Regions from separate parts of the Butyricimonas hominis genome, predicted to be linked through region 2. Evidence: riboswitches for the same ligand, from Rfam matches in the RefSeq annotation. Region 2 holds a riboswitch; the other holds the start of a gene.
What was found. Region 2 has a riboswitch for cobalamin ahead of H8S64_RS00340 (ABC transporter substrate-binding protein). Riboswitches for the same ligand answer to the same signal wherever they lie in the genome.

Region 1 (8,956 bases), 110 kb from region 2:
GACCTTCACGAGTTTTTTCGCCATGTCGTTTTTGAGCGGGACCTCTTTTCACGATCAATTGATGATGAAGAACTTGCTGAACGAGGCTTCCCTAAGTGATATATTCAGGACTGTCGTGTACATTGTTTTGACAACGTTTATTATAGAAGGAATAGGTGTCTATCTGGTATATTTGCAGATACAGGATGTTGCGGGAGTCGGGAATAAAATCTTTTTTTCCCTGTTCCATGGGATCTCTGCTTTCTGTAACGCGGGGTTCTCCACTTTACCGGGAAATCTCTACGATCCCTTGATTCGCCACCTGTACGGGTTGCAGATTATTCTGGCGTTTCTGATTATCTTCGGGGGTATCGGGTTCCCGATTTTGTTTAATTACGGGCGTCTTCTGCACTATGGAATCCGGAATCAGATAAAATGTATGTTGGGACTGAATTACAAGGTGGTTCATGAACCCCGTATCGTGAGTACGACAACCCGTATTGTGTTGCCGACAACCTTGGTGTTGCTGGTCGTGGGAACGGGATTGTTCTGGATATTCGAGAATCACAATGCCTTGGAGGGAATGTCCCTGACGGGTAAATTCGCGACCTCGTTCATGGGAGCGGTGACGCCCCGTACGGCGGGTTTCAATAACGTGAATATATCCATTTTGCACCCGACGACAATCTTTCTGACTATCGTGTTGATGTGGATTGGTGCGGCTCCTATGTCCACGGGCGGTGGTATAAAAGTAACTACATTCGTGATCGCGTTGAAGAATATTTGGGCGAATCTCACGGGAAACGATCGGGTAGTGGTAGCGCATCGTCAACTGACCCGGGAGAACGTGAATCGGGCACATTCCGTGATAGTGCTTTCCATCCTTTGGATTATTCTGGGTACATTCGCTATTATCATCTTGGAACCGACAGCCACGATAACTCAAGCCGTGTTCGAGATCGTTTCCGCCTTGGGTACGGTAGGATTGACCATGGATCTGACTCCGCATCTGAGTGTTGCGGGCAAACTGATCGTCAGCCTCACGATGTTCGTCGGTCGTGTCGGTTTGCTCACCCTTCTGGCTTGCTTTATCCGCAGGCAGGAAGTGAAACTGTACACTTATCCGGACGACACGGTAATACTTTAATAATTGAAAATTGAAAGTTGAAAATTGAAAATGATTAGAGTAGGACGTGAATAATAATTTGGACAGATAATATAAATGGAAAAGGTAATGATATATAATAACGAATTGAATCTCGGAAATGGAAAATATGTTTTTCATTTTCAATTTTCAATTCTCAATTTTCAATTATTATGAAGTGTATTGTATTTGGACTGGGAAATTTCGGGCTTGCTCTGTCACAACGGTTGACAAAGCGGGGGAATGAAGTATTGGGCGTCGATTCGGATATTAGTAAGATCAATTTGTACAAGGAATCGATCACGAACACTGTAGCGTTGGACGTGAAGAATGCCCAAGCGTTGCAGACCTTGCCGTTGCTGGACGTGGATGTAGTGTTCGTGGTATTCGGTAAGGATTTTGGAACCTCGTTATTCGTGATAGCGCTGTTGAAGCAGTTTGGGGTGAAGCGTATCGTAGCCCGTTCCATCTCTCCCGTGCACAAGGTGATTTTAACGTCTATGGGAATCACGGAAATCGTAAACCCCGAGTGGGAATATGCCGATTTCTTTGCCACGAAAGTGGAGTTGGGTACGACAATTGATTCTTACGTGGTGGACGACGACCATTTAATTATCGAGTGGGAAGTACATTCCACTTTCGTGGGACGAAAGTTAGAGGATGCCAATTTCGAGGAAGAGTTCGGGTTAAAGCTGGTAGCGTTAAAGCGTTACGATGCTAAGGCCGGTAAAACGCTGGTCATGGACAATCCTCCTGCCGACCTTGTGTTCACGACAAAAGACGTGTTCGTGCTTTTCGGTCAGCCGAAGAATTTCCGTAAGCTCGGGATACAAATTGCCTGATCAATACAGTAGTTTGATCAACTCTTCTACCGTCTCCACGAAAGTGATGGGCGTGGGGCTGCAAATGTAGTCGTCAAGCGGGAATAGCTTGTCATTTTTCACGGCATTGAGGCTATTGATCTCTTTCCATTTGGAAATCTCGTTTTCGCCCACGATGCCCATGCCGACGATGAAAATGATATCCGGGTTTTGGAGAAGAACAAATTCTTTGGATATCATAGCATTGTCGAGGTCTTTGGCGATATTTATCCCACCGGTTTGTTGGATATAGTCGTGCATGAACGATCCGGGCAGGGCGGTATACAACGGGTCGCATCCGATCTCCATGAATACCTTGGGATATCTGTCGGAAGGAATGTTTTTCTTGGCTTCTTCCAATCGTGTTTTGCACTCCTGCACGGTGCTTTCCGCTTTTGTCTTCTTATTTGATAATTCTCCCAGAATAATGAATTGCTCGCATATCTCCTCGAAGTTTTTGGGTTGTTCCAGTCGTAGCGTCTTTATACCCATGCGTTCGAGTCCTTCCAGAACTTTAGGCGGAGTAAGTCCTCCGGTGAGAACGATATCGGGACGGAGAGCTACGATCTTCTCCATGTTCACGTTTACGGCATCCGCTACGACGGGAATAGAATCTGCCGGTTCCGTGATGCAAAAACGGGTGCAGCCCACGATGTCCTCGTTTGCTCCTAAAAGATACAGGTTTTGCGTGATGGAGGCGGCAAGCGATACGATACGTTTTTGTGAGTATCCGGTGATTGCCGTGATAAATAATATGGATAATAAAATGAACTTCTGCATAATCTTGATATATAAAATGGGTGTGTAAAAGTAATATTATTTCGTTTATTCGTGTATATATTTATCCAGAATATCCCCGTCCCGGAACTCCTGCATGACATAGTGTGTACCTGAGAATTTTTCCTGTAAGTTTTGGATGTCCTCGGGGCTTTGCACTTGCGGGATAACCGTCGTCCGGAACTGGTATTCCAGTCCGGAGGTTTTGATAATCCGGATGGACTCTTGTATCTTTTCCAGCAACGAGGCTGTCATCGTGTAATTTACCTTTCGGTAGCAGGGGAGCGAGAGGGAGGATTTGATATCCATTGCCACGGCATCTATCCATCGTCCTGCAATCAGTTGTTGTAAAAGCTCCGGATTCGACCCGTTCGTGTCGAGTTTCACGGGTAACCCGAGAGCTTTTATTTTTTGGATAAACGGGAGCAGGTCTTCGTGCAATGTCGGTTCACCCCCGGATATCACCACCCCATCAAGCCACCCTAATCGTTTATCGAGAAAACCGAATATCTCCTCTTCCTTTAAGTCTTGTGTCTGCCGGAGTAATTCCGGCAGTACAAGAGATGGATTGTGGCAGTAACCGCAGCGAAAATTGCAACCTTTCGTGAATATCACTGCGGATACTTTGCCTTCCCAGTCGATTAGGCTTTGTTTGACAAATCCTCCTATTCGCATAGTACGCTTTCTTTTTCCCGGACGCTCTTGTCAAACAGTTTCCGGTCGTCGAACTCGGCTCGTTTCCCGTTGTTCCATTGGCTCACGGGACGCATGTACCCTACTATCCGGCTGTACACTTCCGAGGAAGCCCCGCAACGCGGACATTTGAAATGTTCTCCCGCGATGTACCCGTGCGAGGGGCATATGCTGAACGAGGGCGAGAGCGTGATATAAGGCAGGCGGAAATTTGCCGTTACCTTACGAATCATGTTTTTAGCCGCTTGTGCGGACGTGCGGTGTTCTCCGGTAAACACGTGGAAAACAGTTCCACCCGTGTACAGCGTTTGTAATTTGTCCTGTTGGTCGAGTGCCTCGTACAGGTCGTCCGTGAAGTTCACGGGCAGATGCGTGGAGTTCGTGTAATAAGGATCGGCACCCTGTTTGAATTGTTCTTGGTTGGCAACGATAATATCGGGATATTCGGCCGTGTCGAGCAAAGCGAATCGGTAAGAGGTACTTTCCGCCGGAGTGGCTTCAAGGTTATAGATATTACCGGTTTCATCTTGGAATTGTGCCAGTATATCCCGCATAAAGTGCATCACTTTTTGCGCGAATCCCATCCCGTCCGGGTGTGAAATAGGAACCCCGAGGAAGTTCATGCAACACTCGTTCATGCCGTTGATACCGATCGTCGAGAAATGGTTTTTCCAGAAACACCCGTAACGCTCTTTCACGTAACGCAGGTAATATTTGGAATAAGGATACAGCCCTTTTTCCGTGTAGCGTTCAATAATTTTGCGCTTGATTTCCAGACTTTCCTTGCTGATTTCCATCAAGTGTTGCAGGCGTTGGAAGAAATTCTCTTCCGATGCGGCTTCATATCCCAAGCGGGGCAGGTTGATCGTGACCACACCTACCGATCCGGTCAACGGGTTCGCTGCAAACAAACCGCCGCCCCGTTTCATGAGTTCCCGTTTATCCAGACGAAGGCGACAACACATACTGCGCACGTCATCCGGCTTCATGTCCGAATTCACGAAATTGGAGAAATAAGGAATACCGTATTTTGCTGTCATTTCCCAGATGCCCTCGTACTCCGGGTTATTCCAGTCAAAGTCCGGGGTAATATTGTACGTCGGGATGGGGAACGAGAACAGGCTGCCGGAAGCATCCCCTTCGCTCATCACTTCGGCGAACGCTTTGTTAAGTATCGTCATTTCGGCTTGGAAATCCCCGTACACCTCTTCTTTGATTTCACCCCCGTGCACGATATGTTCGTTTTTCAAGAAATCGGGTACGACGAGATCCATCGTGATATTGGTAAACGGTGTCTGGAATCCTACACGGGTGGGTACGTTCAAGTTGAACAGGAATTCCTGCAAGCATTGTTTCACCTGTTTGTAGTTCAACTTGTCAAAGCGTATGTAGGGGGCGAGGAACGTGTCGAAGTTAGAAAAAGCCTGTGCCCCAGCGGCCTCGCCTTGCATGGTATAGAAGAAATTCACGATTTGTCCGAGAGCCGTGCGAAGGTGCTTTGCCGGGCTGCTTTGCGCTTTCCCCTCCACTCCCCGGAATCCGACGGTAAGTAAATCCTTCAAGTCCCATCCCACGCAATAGACGCTTAGGAATCCCAAGTCGTGGATATGCAACGCCCCGCTTTTGTGCGCTTCCGATACCCGTTCCGGGTAGAGTTGGCTTAGCCAGTAATTGGAGGTGATTTGTGTGGATATATGCTGATTCAATCCTTGCAGCGAGTACGAGGAATTAGCACTCTCTTTTACTCTCCAGTCGCTCAATGACAGGTAATTATCCATTACCTCTATATTTGTCAGTAAGGTCTTCGAGTTTCGGATTTGCTCGTGTTGCTTGCGGTAAAGCAAGTACGTTTTCATCAGTTGCAGGTCGCCGTGTTGGAACAGCACCAGTTCCACGGTGTCCTGTACCTGTTCCACGTGCGGGAGTTCCTTTTCCGGTGTGCTTGCGGCAAGAATTTGCACGACTTTGTCACACAGGGCACGTGCCGTTTTACGATCGGGCTGTCCGATGGCTCTCGTTGCCTTAAAAATAGCTTGTTCAATCTTTTCCGGTTTGAAATCGCAAATTTCCCCGTTGCGTTTCACGATTCTTGAGAACGTGGTTGATGTTTCCATGATTAAAATTTTAATAATTAAAAAAATACTTCGGGGAAAACACGAGAAAAGATCGTGTATGGCAGAGAATTGTCTTTTTCGCTTTTCACCCGAAAGCTCCAATTTATTTGCAATCGGCAGGTCTTCTGACTTACTCTCGCTTTTGAATCTCCTTCCCGTCGACAGCGTGACAGTGGATCATTGATTCAAGCGTTGAATAGAGCTTACAGCTACGGGTATAGTGCGGGATTTTCACCTGCTTCCCTGTTCGTCACCGGAGTGAACCGAATGCATGGCAAATGTATGATAAAATAATTGTATTTCAATAGTGGTTTTCAAATAAAATAATTTCCTTGAAATATATGTGTTGTTAATGCTTTGAATTATAATTTATTATAATAAAAATTGGATAACTTTTTGGATAGATGTGTTTTGTTGTCTTTTTGAATTTGGAAAATTTATAGTCAAATGTGAATAACAACGTAGTACGCTAGTAAGCTTTTTTTTAAATAAAACCCGATTGCTTGAATTTGATTAGCAATCGGGTTTTTCAGAATGATAGTCTATGACTATTTTTTGTTGGGTTCTGCCGCTTGCAATAGACGGGGGATGGGTAGAGTGTTCCTCATCTCCTCATAGTCAATGGGGGACAGAGTCCATGCATCCCAAGAAAGGTCTTCCAAAGGACGATAGATCACGAAAAGGTTGGAATAGTCGAATTCTTCGGCATCCGGAACTACGTTGCCCTGTCCTAGCCAATAACTGGCATAAGCTTCGTATAGCCCTCCTAACCAATAATCTTCCGGATCAACGGGTTTCAAATTATCAAAGTCTTGGGATGAAAGTTCATAGAAGCCGTCAACAAAGTTGTCTTGAGTGATTGTCAAGTTTCCGTTACTTACTTCAATTTTTCCGTCATTATTTCCATCATAGCCAAAACCGATAATATAACTGCCCGATTTAGCAACATAAAGGCGGGGATCTTTTTTCGCGATCGCCCGCAACATATCAATACCTAGAGGTTCTGTCCCTTTTTCCCAGCGATATCCCCATGCGAGAAAGAAAACTTCGTCATCTGCGGGTTCTAGCATATTGGTACCGGTGATCCATTGAATTGCGAGAGCAGAGCGGTTTTCACCTTCCCCTGTCCAGTTTTTTATGTTGGCGAAACGGAATTGACCGTCAGATACGTTGATTGTCAATGTGTCGGCATCGGAACCCACGGAATTGGTCGCCGTGAGGATGATTCGGTATTCTCCGAAATCTTCGGGAGTGAATTTATAAACAGAGTCGGTGGAAACTTGTTCCCCTTCGAGTGTCCAAAGAAGGGCAACGTCCGTGGGATCGAGCAACCTTGCTTTCAATTCGACGGTTTCTTTCGGAAGGCAAGTAGTGATTCCGCTCACGTTAATGATGGAAACTTCCGGTAGGGTAGGAATATAAGGGGGCTCTTGCTCCTTGTCATCACTACATGCGCTAAACAATGAGATCATTAATCCCCACACGATAAATAATAAATACAACTTCTTCATAACTGTTTTTTGAATTAATTTTATATATTAAAAAAGCAATAATTAATTCATACCCAAGTATCCCACGTGGATACAAACATTTCTGTTTGTAGGAAAAAGATGGCGTCAAATATCGACTTGTAAGCGGTACTGGCGTTTATGTTCTCCTTTCCCATTGAACATGAAACATATTAGCTTGTGGCAGGTCTTCTGACTCGTTTCCTTCTCCGGGGCTTCCTTCCCGTCCCTCGTGTCGGGGACAGTGGATAAAGTATGCCCGGGAAGTACAGTGAAACTTACAGCAGGGGATTCTGTTCAGGATTTGCACCTGATTCCCTTTTCATCCCGAAACGCGATTCGCGAATAGGGACACCACTCACTTCCATTATTCTTCGCGAAGATAGAGGAATGATGTTAAAAAGTCAAGTATTTTTGTTTTTTTAAGTTTAGACCTTATTTATAAATCCGAAACTATAGAAGTAGTATAAATGTATGATAAAATAATCGGATTATACAATCGGTTTTCAAATAGAATAGTTTTCTTGGAAAGTGTATCTTGCTGTATTTGTAATTAGTGTGTTATATTTTACTTTAAGAAATTATATGTGCAAAAAAAGAAACGACCGAAAAATAAAATTTTCGGTCGTTTTACAAGTGTATTATCCTGCTATTGCTTTTTTAATTATTGGGTGCGGCTTTCATTAAATCTGGTCTAGGATCTACATTAACTTCTGCGGAGTTAATAGTGGAGAAAGTCCAAGCATCCCAAGAATTTTTTTTCAATTGGCGTTGGTCTACTAGTTCTGTTGAGTATGTATATTGGCTTGGAACGTTGATACCTTCTGCGCCTAACCAGTATGTGGCATAGGTTTCCATCCAGCCTCCCATCCAAAGATCATCCGGATCACTAGGAGTCAGTCCATCAAAACTTTGACCTTCTTCCCAATAGATGCCATTTGTGAAATTTTCTTCAGTTAAAACAACTGTTGAACCTTTACAAATTTTGATAAAGCCGTCGTTATCTCCGTCATAAGCAAATCCTTTTATAACGATACCTCCCCATTGTTCTCCGACAACCACATACAAACGCGGATCTTTTTGAGCAATAGCCATAACCATGTCCATTCCTGTTGGAGTAGGACTATCCCAGTAATATCCCCATGCTAAAAAATGGATTTCATTATCTTGAGGCTTGGTGATATCTTTTGCGTTCACCCATTGGATGGCAAGTATAGAACTATTGCTGCCTGTGCCGGTCCAGTTTTGAATATCACTGATTTTAGTAACAGGCTGAAGGTTTTCAGAAGCTCTTGAAAGAGTTGTGTTGACTTCTGTTAGCTTCTCGTTTTCCGGTAGTGTGTACATGTCTTCGCTACAAGACAAGATAAAACTTGCAAATATGCAAGCGAAAATCAAATTTAAAAGATTTTTCATTGTTTCTGAATTTTAATGTTGAAAATTGTGGGTGAAATATATATTGGCAGGATAATCTAAATAGTTTGCGTAATCTTTACAAAGTCTTGGTGTAATTGTATTTTTATATTTTTTCGTGTATTTATTATAAGTAACAACAATGGTAAAATCAAAAATTGAGATATGGTTGTTGTGCCGTAATCCTCCCCAGCCTTTAAGCGTGTTCAAGAAAACTCTGCCCGTGACAGGATCCACTGCACATGTATTGTATGCTTGAAAATTTTGGGCTTCAAAATAGTCCGGAGAGGCTGGAATATATTGGGTTGCATCAACCATTAGGGCTGTTGTGTCTTTGCTGAAGATGTGGAAGTATATGCTTGGTTTTGTGGCACTCATGTATAGTGTATCCCCCTTGGCGGTAATATGAGGAGCGGCGGCTTGACTACTTGGGGGATTGAGTTTCAATCGTTCTGCGGCTTCTCCAGT
Region 2 (8,956 bases):
TGCAGGCAAAGTAGAAGTTGTACATCACGTTCGCCGGGTAGAGGTCTGTTTTTACCTCGTAGGTGTTGTCCCGTCTTTTCTCGTAAGCGGTAAGACCGGAGCCGATGATGAGTAACACGAGTCCCCACGTGATCATTTTCCGGCGAAAAGCGGCAGGGCGGACTACCTTGTGATGGACCGCGATGGAAGCCAGCACGATGACCGGGATGTAGAGGACGCACACGATGATAATGGAGGGCCAGATGTTGCCCAGCAGTTCGCCCGCCTCGGATGCGTTCGTGGTGGGCAGGTTCAGGAACATGTCCACGGCAATGACGGATTCCCCGAAGAGGTAGAATAGCACGAGTTGGAACGCGTGCAGGATAAGCACGGGGATGAGTATGAGTTGCATGAGTCCCGCCCGTTTGAAGAGCGAGAAGACGATCATGTAGATGCTCAAGGGAACAAGGACCAGTATGATCTTCCCGATCGCGGAGAGAGGTTCCGTGAATATCAGGCAGAAGTTGGGGACAAGGTTCAACACGATGAAGAGCCAGAACAGGGTTTTGCTCTTTTTCACGAAGTTGACAAGTCCTTTAGAAAGCCTCGTTAATATTGAAGTAGAATGCTTTGACGCCTTTGCCGATACCATAATCCAATCTTACGTTAATTCTGTTTTTAAATTCCCAACGGTAGCCGATGCCATAAGTGGGCAGGGTGTGGCTCCATTTAAACTTGTCCATGTCCGGAAACACGTTTCCGGCACCTGCCCACGCGGTTATGCCGTGGCGGTTGTATATTTTTTGACGGAGTTCTACTTGCGCCTGTATCAGGTCATTGTCCCGGTAGCGACCCTCGTAGTAACCTCTCATGCTGTACGAACCGCCCATCAGGGCAACCATACTCCACGGGGTGTCCCCGTAGTTGAATATTCCTTGTAATTGCGTGGCAACGATAGCTCCTTTCCACGCTTTGTGATAATACCGGAAGTCGAAGCTGGTACGCTTGAAATCCTGATCGTTACCGAGGAAGCCGGGAAAGAACTGTTGCTCCAGTTGTACGTAGATTCCCTTGTAAGGGTTCGGGATAAAATCTCTCGAGTCATACGAGATGATGATTCCGGGTCCGAAGGTGGTGACGTTCTTGGGTGCCCCGTTGAGGAAGCTGATGTCGTCGAAATCTTTCGCGTTCACGTTGCGGAACATGAGGTTGGGACCCACGTAGAGGTTGGGAGCCAGACGCCACAGGAGTTCGAGTTTGACTTGTTGTTCCAGTCGTTTATATTCGGTTTTGCGGTCTTCATGTCTGCCGGCTTCATAACCGATGCCCCAGAATTCGCTGGGGAAGGAGAAGAAGTACATGTTGGCGTTGAGCCGGAAACGGTCACGCGGGAAGATGCTATTGTTCCGGATTCCCAGCAGGTAGAAACCCGTGGTGGTGATGTCCCCGTAGATGGCGACGTTGGAGGGGGATATGGTTTTGTCGTGCCGGTCGATACGGTACAGCCCGGATGCCACGAGTCCGAGCCCCAGTTTGGTGTCGCTCGAAAAATGCGGTCCCCCGATAATAGAGAAGTCGAATCGCTTTTCGGCTTTCTCTTTGTTGGCGTCCGCGAAATAACGGTAGAACCGATGGAAGAATCCGGTCTTCACGGGTGTGGTGTCAACGGTGACCGTGTCTTGCCCGTTGGCGGAAAGCGACAGGACGCATAATAACGCGATATATAGTGTATGTCGAATCATTTCAGATTGATAAAGTTAAATTAGCATAGATTAAACAATCATTCATCTCGTGATTTCCTTGTACGCAATATTTGTGCCAATTGTTGGGTTAGCCGACAGAGATTCTTTTGGCAGGTCGTATAATCATTAGGGAAAAGTAAGGGAATTCGATTTCCACGAGGGCGTTCCGGTCGGTTTCATGTTGTTCGTTCGCGGTACCCACGTTTTGGTAATAGTGGTATTCGGCATCCGGGTGTTGACGGATGAATTCGTGGACGGTATCGGTGCATTGCGATAATTTCATGATGACGATAACGTGGTTCGTGGTGGTGAGTTCGTGAAGTTCTTCCAGCGTTGTTTTACCCGGTAGGACGATGAGTTTTTCTTCTTGTTTCACGATATGAAGTCCCGATACCGCTCCCGCGGCGATGAACGCGGGTACTCCGGCAATGACGGAGGTGGGGATGTGCATGGAGGCGAGTTTCTCGAACATGTAGTTGCCGGAAGAGTAGAAGCCGGAATCGCCTTCGGCAGTGACGGCAACCGTTTTCCCCTCGGCAATCCGTGCCGCGATTTCGAGGCAGAGTTCATCGTAAGCCCGGTTGGCAAACGTGCGGTCTTTGGACATCGGGACGTGGAAGACTCGGATTTTACTAGCCTCGACGGGTAGGGACAGGATGATGTCCCGGGAGTATGATTTGAAAGTCCCTTCTTTGCTTTTCGTACCGGGGCAATAGATTACGTCAACTTCCTGCAAGGCTTTTAATGCCTTGACCGTTATTAACTCCGGATTGCCCGGACCGAGGGAGATGCTGATTACTTTCATAGTCTATTAAGTCTATAAAGTCCGTAAAGTCTATAAGGTCCATAAGGTCAGTTCTCGAAGTTGTCGTGATGTTTCTGGTGTTTGGGACTTTACGACTTTATGGACCTTATGGACTTTATGGACCTTTTGAACTGATTTCGGGTGCAAAAGTCGTTAAAAAACGGATACGCTCAAAATAATATTTATATATTTGCAGGCGTCTTGGTGCTTCCGTGTTGGAAGAAAAGGGAATCCGGTGAAATTCCGGGGCTGTCCCCGCAGCTGTAAAGTCGTTTCCTGCCTCGAGGGTGGGCAGATTTTTTCTATAAAGCCACTGGATTGGAATCCGGGAAGGAGAAAAGATGACAAGCCAGAAAACCTGCCAGATGACACGAATGATTAATACTTTCGGAGGAAAAGAGATGAATGGATTAGTACGTTTATTGTGTATTTTGTGTGCTTGCGGAGTGTTTTGTTGCTGCAAGTCGAAAACGAGTAAGAAGTCGGTCGAGAAACAGACCGTTCAGGCGGGGAGCGATTCGATTCCCCGGGTTCGGATTAAATACGCTAAAGGGTTTTGGTTGGAGTACCGGGACGGGTATGCCGTGTTGAATGTCAAAGACCCGCAGGAGAGTAGCCACACGTGTTACCAGTACGCTTTGATTCCCCGGAGGAAGAAGGTGCAAACCCCGGCGGGGGTGCCCGTGGTGGAGGTTCCGGTGCGGAGCGTGGTGTGCATGACTTCTTTGCAGTTGTCTAATTTTATCAAACTGGACGCAACGGACCGGGTGGTGGGTATCACGAGTACCCGTTTCCTTTTTAACGGGGAGATGCAGAAGCGGGTGGACGAGGGGAAGACTCGCCGTATCGGGATAGAGGGGAATTTTGATAACGAGATTATCATGAGCCTGAATCCCGACCTGATGCTGATTTCGCCTTTTAAACGCGGGGGGTATGATGCCGTGAAAGATATCGGGATTCCTCTGGTGCCGCATCTCGGGTACAAGGAGATGACTCCTCTCGGGCAGGCGGAATGGATTAAGTTCGTGGGGTTGTTGCTGGGAATGGAGGATAAGGCGGGGGTGGAATTTGACCGGATAGAGAACCGGTATAATTCGTTGAAAGCGATGGTCGGTGACGTGGAACGTCGTCCCGTGGTATTTAGCGGGGAGTTGAGAGGCGGAGTGTGGTATGCCGTGGGGGGAAAGAGTTTTCTGGCACAGCTTTTCCATGACGCGGGTGCGGATTATTTCTTGAAAGACGACCCCCGTTCGGGTGGGGTGACGTTGGATTTCGAGACGGTGTACAATCAGGCGGAGAGTGCCGACTACTGGAGAATCGCGAATAGTTTTGCCGGGGAGTATTGTTATGCGGCGTTGAAGGCGCAAGACGAGCGTTACGCTGATTTCAAGGCTTTTAAGGATAAACGTGTCATTTATTGTAACATGCGGGAGAAGCCGTTTTACGAGAGTATGCCCGCAGAACCGGAGGTGGTGCTTGCCGATATGATTCGGGTGTTTCACCCGGGTGTGTTGCCCGACCATGAACCGGTGTATTACGATTTGCTTAATAAATAAGAGTGCATGGGACGAGGGAGAAATACGATATGGATGTTTTTTATCACGGTGTCTATCGTGGTGTTCTTGTTATTGAATATGTTGTTGGGCTCGGTGGCTATCCCGTTTTCATCGGTTTGGAACGTGCTGACGGGTAGCGGGGAGGAACCGGTGGCTTGGCAGAATATAATTTTGAAGTCCCGGTTGCCGCAGGCGTTGACGGCGTTGGTGGCGGGCGCGGGACTTTCTATCAGCGGGTTGCAGATGCAGACTATTTTCCGTAATCCGTTGGCGGGACCTTCCGTGCTGGGTATCAGTTCGGGGGCGAGTCTGGGGGTGGCTTTCGTGGTGTTGTTGTCCGGTAAACTGGGGGGAGTGGCCTTGAGTCGTCTGGGATTTATCGGGGAGGTGGCGCTGTCTGTCGCGGCTATCGTGGGGGCGTTGTCCGTGATGGGATTAATCGTTTTCGCTTCCCGGAAGATACGGGGGAGTGTTACTCTCTTGATTATCGGGGTGATGATAGGGTATATCGCGAATGCCGTTATCGGGGTACTGAAGTTTTTCAGCGTGGAGGAGGATATCAAGGCGTACGTGATTTGGGGATTAGGTAGTTTCGCCCGGGTTTCGGGGAACCAGATGATGTTGTTTGTGACGATTATGGCGGTGATTATCCCGCTGTCTTTTTTGTTGATTAAGCCGTTGAATCTGTTGATGCTGGGGGACGGGTACGCCCGTAATCTGGGACTGAATATTAATCGTGCCCGGGTGTGGGTGATTACTTGCTCCGGGGTGTTGACTGCGATTGTCACGGCTTATTGTGGTCCGATTATCTTTTTGGGGTTGGCGGTGCCTCACTTGTGTCGCACGATATTCCAGACTTCGGACCACCGGATATTGATGCCGACCTCGATGCTGGTGGGGGCCTCGCTGGCGTTGCTTTGTAATCTGATAGCCCGTTTGCCGGGGTTCGAGGGGGCTTTGCCCGTGAATTCGGTGACGGCATTGGTCGGGGCGCCGGTGGTGGCGTCGGTGTTGTTCGGGAAACGGAAGAGGAATGAGGTGGAAATTTAATGATTTACGATTTGTGATTTTAAATTTGGGTTATGGTTCGTTTGGTAAATCTTTCTATCGGGTACAGGGGTAAGAGCGACACGAAGGTGGTGGCTCAAGGGATTTGCACGGAGATAAACGGGGGGGAGTTGACTTGTCTTTTGGGGGCGAATGGGGTGGGGAAGTCCACGCTTTTGCGCACCTTGTCGGCGTTTCAACCGAAGTTGGGAGGGGAGATTTTTATTATGGGGCGGGAACTCGGTACTTATTCAGACAAGGAGTTGTCGAAGACGATAGGCGTGGTGCTGACCGAGAAATGCGACGTGCGCAACATGAGTGCCCGGGAGTTGATAGGGATGGGAAGAAGTCCGTATACCGGTTTCTGGGGAACGCTTGACAAGGAGGACAGCCGGATAGTGGAGGAGTCGATAGCGCTGGTGAAGATTGAGAATCTGGCTTCCCGTATGGTACACACGCTGAGTGACGGGGAGCGGCAGAAGGTGATGATAGCGAAAGCGTTGGCACAACAGACACCCGTGATATTTTTGGATGAGCCGACGGCATTTTTGGATTTCCCGAGTAAGGTGGAGATTATGCAGTTGCTTCACCAGTTGACACGGGAAACCGGGAAGACGATATTTCTTTCGACGCACGATTTGGAACTCGCCTTGCAGATTGCCGACAAGATATGGCTGATGGATAAGCAACACGGCATCACGATAGGCACACCGGAAGATTTGGCGTTGGAGGGACATCTGAGTAGTTTTTTTGCCCGTAAGGGGATTGTTTTTGATATGGAAACGGGGTTGTTCCGGATAGAGAATCAATATACTTCGCGCGTGCGGTTGCAGGGACACGGGCAAAAGTATGCCATGGTGCGGAAGGCGTTGCAGCGTAACGGAATGTTGGCTAACCGGAACGTGGAGTCGGAGGTGTACGTGGAAACGGGTGATTTGACAACTTCGGGTTTCAGGATTAACGTGCCGGGAAAGCCCGTGATAGAGGTGCAGACGATTGAAGAGTTGTTAAGCGCTATGCCTGCTGTCTTGCCGGAAGGGTAAAAAATAAGGCAACTCCTTATTCAGAGCCGCCTTGCTTCTTTTGCGGTTGTAAACTTTCTTTGATTTGTGAACCCTGCTGATGTTCACGGGATGGAGATGCTCCCGTATCTCTTCTTCCCTTCGGGCTTTCCTCGTTGCTTTCAAGTAGTCTTCCCGAGTAATTTTGGTTTTGTTTTTCATTATAATTTATTTTCGGCAAAGATACGCAATTATTTTGATAATCTAATCACTTGATTTTCTCGTTGCAGGGCAAATGCGTCAAAACGCTTTTCGCCCTGTCCTCGTTGCTGATTGCTTAATCTTTTGACGGACTTATTCTTCCGGAATAAGAATAATCTCTAAACGTGTCCGCGAGAGCAGGGGAAGGCATTGGGTGTAGCAATGTTGCACGAGGGTATCGAAGAAAGCGGGGGTGTGGGCAAAGATGTCCCATAGTTCGCGGGCGAGGGTGATGTCGGCAATGCGGGCTATGGATGAAGGGGGGCATTGGCTTTCGGCGGCGAGGCGGGTGATGAAGGCTTTGTTCATGACGACGTGTTTGCTATGCGTGTCGAGGTTGCCCTCGGCGAGTTTGACGGCTTTGCCTATCATGATGCCCATGGTGACGGAGGGGATGGACTCGGTTTCTGCCAGTTTGAGGGTTTCGCCGATGAAGTTGCCGTAGTGGATAAAGGCTTGGTCGGGCAGTTCGGGGAAGCGGGAACGGAGTGTCTTTTCGCTCTTGGCGCCGGAGTTGATGACGATGTGGTTACAGCCAAGGGCTTTGGCTACCTGTATTTCTTTGCGGATGCTGTTGACGAAGGCTTCCGAGGAGAAAGGGCGTACTACTCCGGAGGTGCCGATGATGGAAATACCGCCCGTGATGCCGAGGCGGGGATTGAATGTCTTGGTGGCGAGTTCCCTGCCGCCGGGTACGGAGATACGGATGTTGATGCCGAGTATATCCTTATGCTCCCGGAGCAGGCGTTCCGCTTCCCGGGTCATCATGGTACGGGGAGTGGTATTGATGGCTGGTTCCCCCACGGGTATGCCCAAACCGGGAAGCGTGACGGTGCCGACTCCTTCGCCTTGTAGAAAATGGACGCCGGGAGTGGCGGACGGGGTAATTTCCGTGTATATCGTGTAGCCGTTCGTGACGTCCGGGTCATCTCCCGCGTCTTTGGTAATGCCACAAGTGCAGGAGTTCGGGGCAAACGTGCAGGAGGCAACGGGAAAGGTGATAGTTTCACCGTTGGGGAGGGTGATTGTCGATTGCTGTTGCGGTTCGCCCGTGAGGAGTCCTTGCAGGGCGGCTACCGTGGCGGCTGTGGCGCAGGAGCCTGTCGTGAATCCGCTTCGCAAGGGGAAGAATCCCGGCACGAGTCGTTCCACCCGGTAGCGTAGCCCGTGTTCCCCGTTTACGGTGTAAAAACTTTCGGGTAACGCGGGACGGCGAATGACGAGCACGGGGATGCCGAGGGCTTTTGCCGCTGTAATCTTCTCGGAGTAGAAACCCGATTCTCCGCTCTCTTTGGTGATGATGGCGTCCGGTTGAATCTCCCGGAATAGAGCCGCCTCGTCCTGTTTATCCTGCCAGAAGAGTAATCTTTCCCGGGGGAAGCCTGCCCGAAGTGCGAGGTCGAGTGATTGTTCCCGGTCGAGTACGCGGAACCAGCAAGGTGTCTTTTCCCAATAGCGGCGCATCTTGCCGATGGTTTGTACCCCGGTAAGGGCGAGTAGGTTGCGGATGTGGTGGTGTTCAAGGTAATCTATGGCGTCGTCGAACGTGTCGCACCAGACGAGCGATTCGTCCCGCTCGGGATAGAGGCGCTCTAAACGGATGACGGGGATGTCCAAGCGTTCGGACACGGCGGCTATATTGGCGTGCAGTTGGGAGGCGAAGGGGTGTGCGGCATCCACGATAAGCCGGATGTCATGGCGGGTGCAAAAGTTTTGCATCTCGCTTGTAGCCATGCCCCCGGCAACACGGGTACCGTGTTTACACTCGATTTGTTGCGTGTCACTTTTGGTCGAGTAGTAATAGGGGGAGCCTGCCTCGTCGAGTACCCGGACAGCCGTTCTGCCTTCTGTTGTTCCGCCGAATATGAGGACCATGATATTTACGATTTATGATTTACGATTTATGATTATCTAATTTCTGAACAGGTGTTTGAATTGGTGTGAATATAGTTTTGACAGTCCCTCGCGGTTATCGATGGCATCGCCGACGACAATCATGGTGGTGAGGGTGAGGTTGTTTTCTTTCACGATACGGGCGAGGTCTTGCAATTGTCCCCGGAAGATGCGTTCGTCTTTCCACGTGAGGTGGTAGCATGCTGCCACGGGAGTGGTGGGCGGGTAGTGTTGCAGGAGTTCGCTTTGTACTTGGTCGACAATGGAGGCACTGAGGAAAATACACATGGTGCTTTGCGAGCGTGCCAGCATGTGCAGTTTTTCTTTCTCGGGCATGGGGGTGCGTCCTTCGCCTCGCGTGAGGATGATGGTCTGCACCTTTTCGGGTATGGTGAATTGCGATTGCAGGGCGGCAGCGGCGGCGAGGAAGGAAGAGATGCCGGGGGTGATGTGGTAGTCCATGCCGTACTCGTCGAAGAATGCCATTTGTTCCTGTATTGCCCCGTATATGCACGGGTCGCCCGTGTGAAGGCGCACGACGAAGAGTCCCTTGTCGTAAAATTCTTTCATGAGGCTGAATTGTTCCTCGAGTGTCATCGTGGCGGAACTGCGCACGGTGGCACCGGGTTTGGCGTAATAGGTCAATTCCACGGGCACGAGGCTTCCGGCGTA

Region 1: it holds a riboswitch for cobalamin, as region 2 does, so the genes downstream of both, H8S64_RS00735 (PKD domain-containing protein) here and H8S64_RS00340 (ABC transporter substrate-binding protein) in region 2, are expected to answer to the same signal.

The regions. Positions count from the first base shown of each region.
Region 1 covers NZ_JACOOH010000001.1:195,867-204,822, reverse strand. Annotated here, with positions in the region: gene H8S64_RS00760 (TrkH family potassium uptake protein) at 1-1,126, shown strand, start outside; gene H8S64_RS00755 (potassium channel family protein) at 1,297-1,965, shown strand; gene H8S64_RS00750 (ABC transporter substrate-binding protein) at 1,966-2,763, opposite strand; gene H8S64_RS00745 (anaerobic ribonucleoside-triphosphate reductase activating protein) at 2,809-3,435, opposite strand; gene H8S64_RS00740 (ribonucleoside triphosphate reductase) at 3,426-5,567, opposite strand; cobalamin riboswitch at 5,666-5,850, opposite strand; gene H8S64_RS00735 (PKD domain-containing protein) at 6,116-7,078, opposite strand; cobalamin riboswitch at 7,241-7,449, opposite strand; gene H8S64_RS00730 (hypothetical protein) at 7,736-8,491, opposite strand; gene H8S64_RS00725 (DUF5074 domain-containing protein) at 8,504-8,956, opposite strand, start outside.
Region 2 covers NZ_JACOOH010000001.1:82,889-91,844, reverse strand. Annotated here, with positions in the region: gene H8S64_RS00355 (phosphoethanolamine transferase family protein) at 1-559, opposite strand, end outside; gene H8S64_RS00350 (BamA/TamA family outer membrane protein) at 576-1,721, opposite strand; gene cobI (precorrin-2 C(20)-methyltransferase) at 1,810-2,526, opposite strand; cobalamin riboswitch at 2,712-2,906, shown strand; gene H8S64_RS00340 (ABC transporter substrate-binding protein) at 2,928-4,082, shown strand; gene H8S64_RS00335 (iron chelate uptake ABC transporter family permease subunit) at 4,089-5,132, shown strand; gene H8S64_RS00330 (ABC transporter ATP-binding protein) at 5,165-6,172, shown strand; gene H8S64_RS00325 (hypothetical protein) at 6,137-6,352, opposite strand; gene cbiD (cobalt-precorrin-5B (C(1))-methyltransferase CbiD) at 6,485-8,266, opposite strand; gene cobM (precorrin-4 C(11)-methyltransferase) at 8,303-8,956, opposite strand, start outside.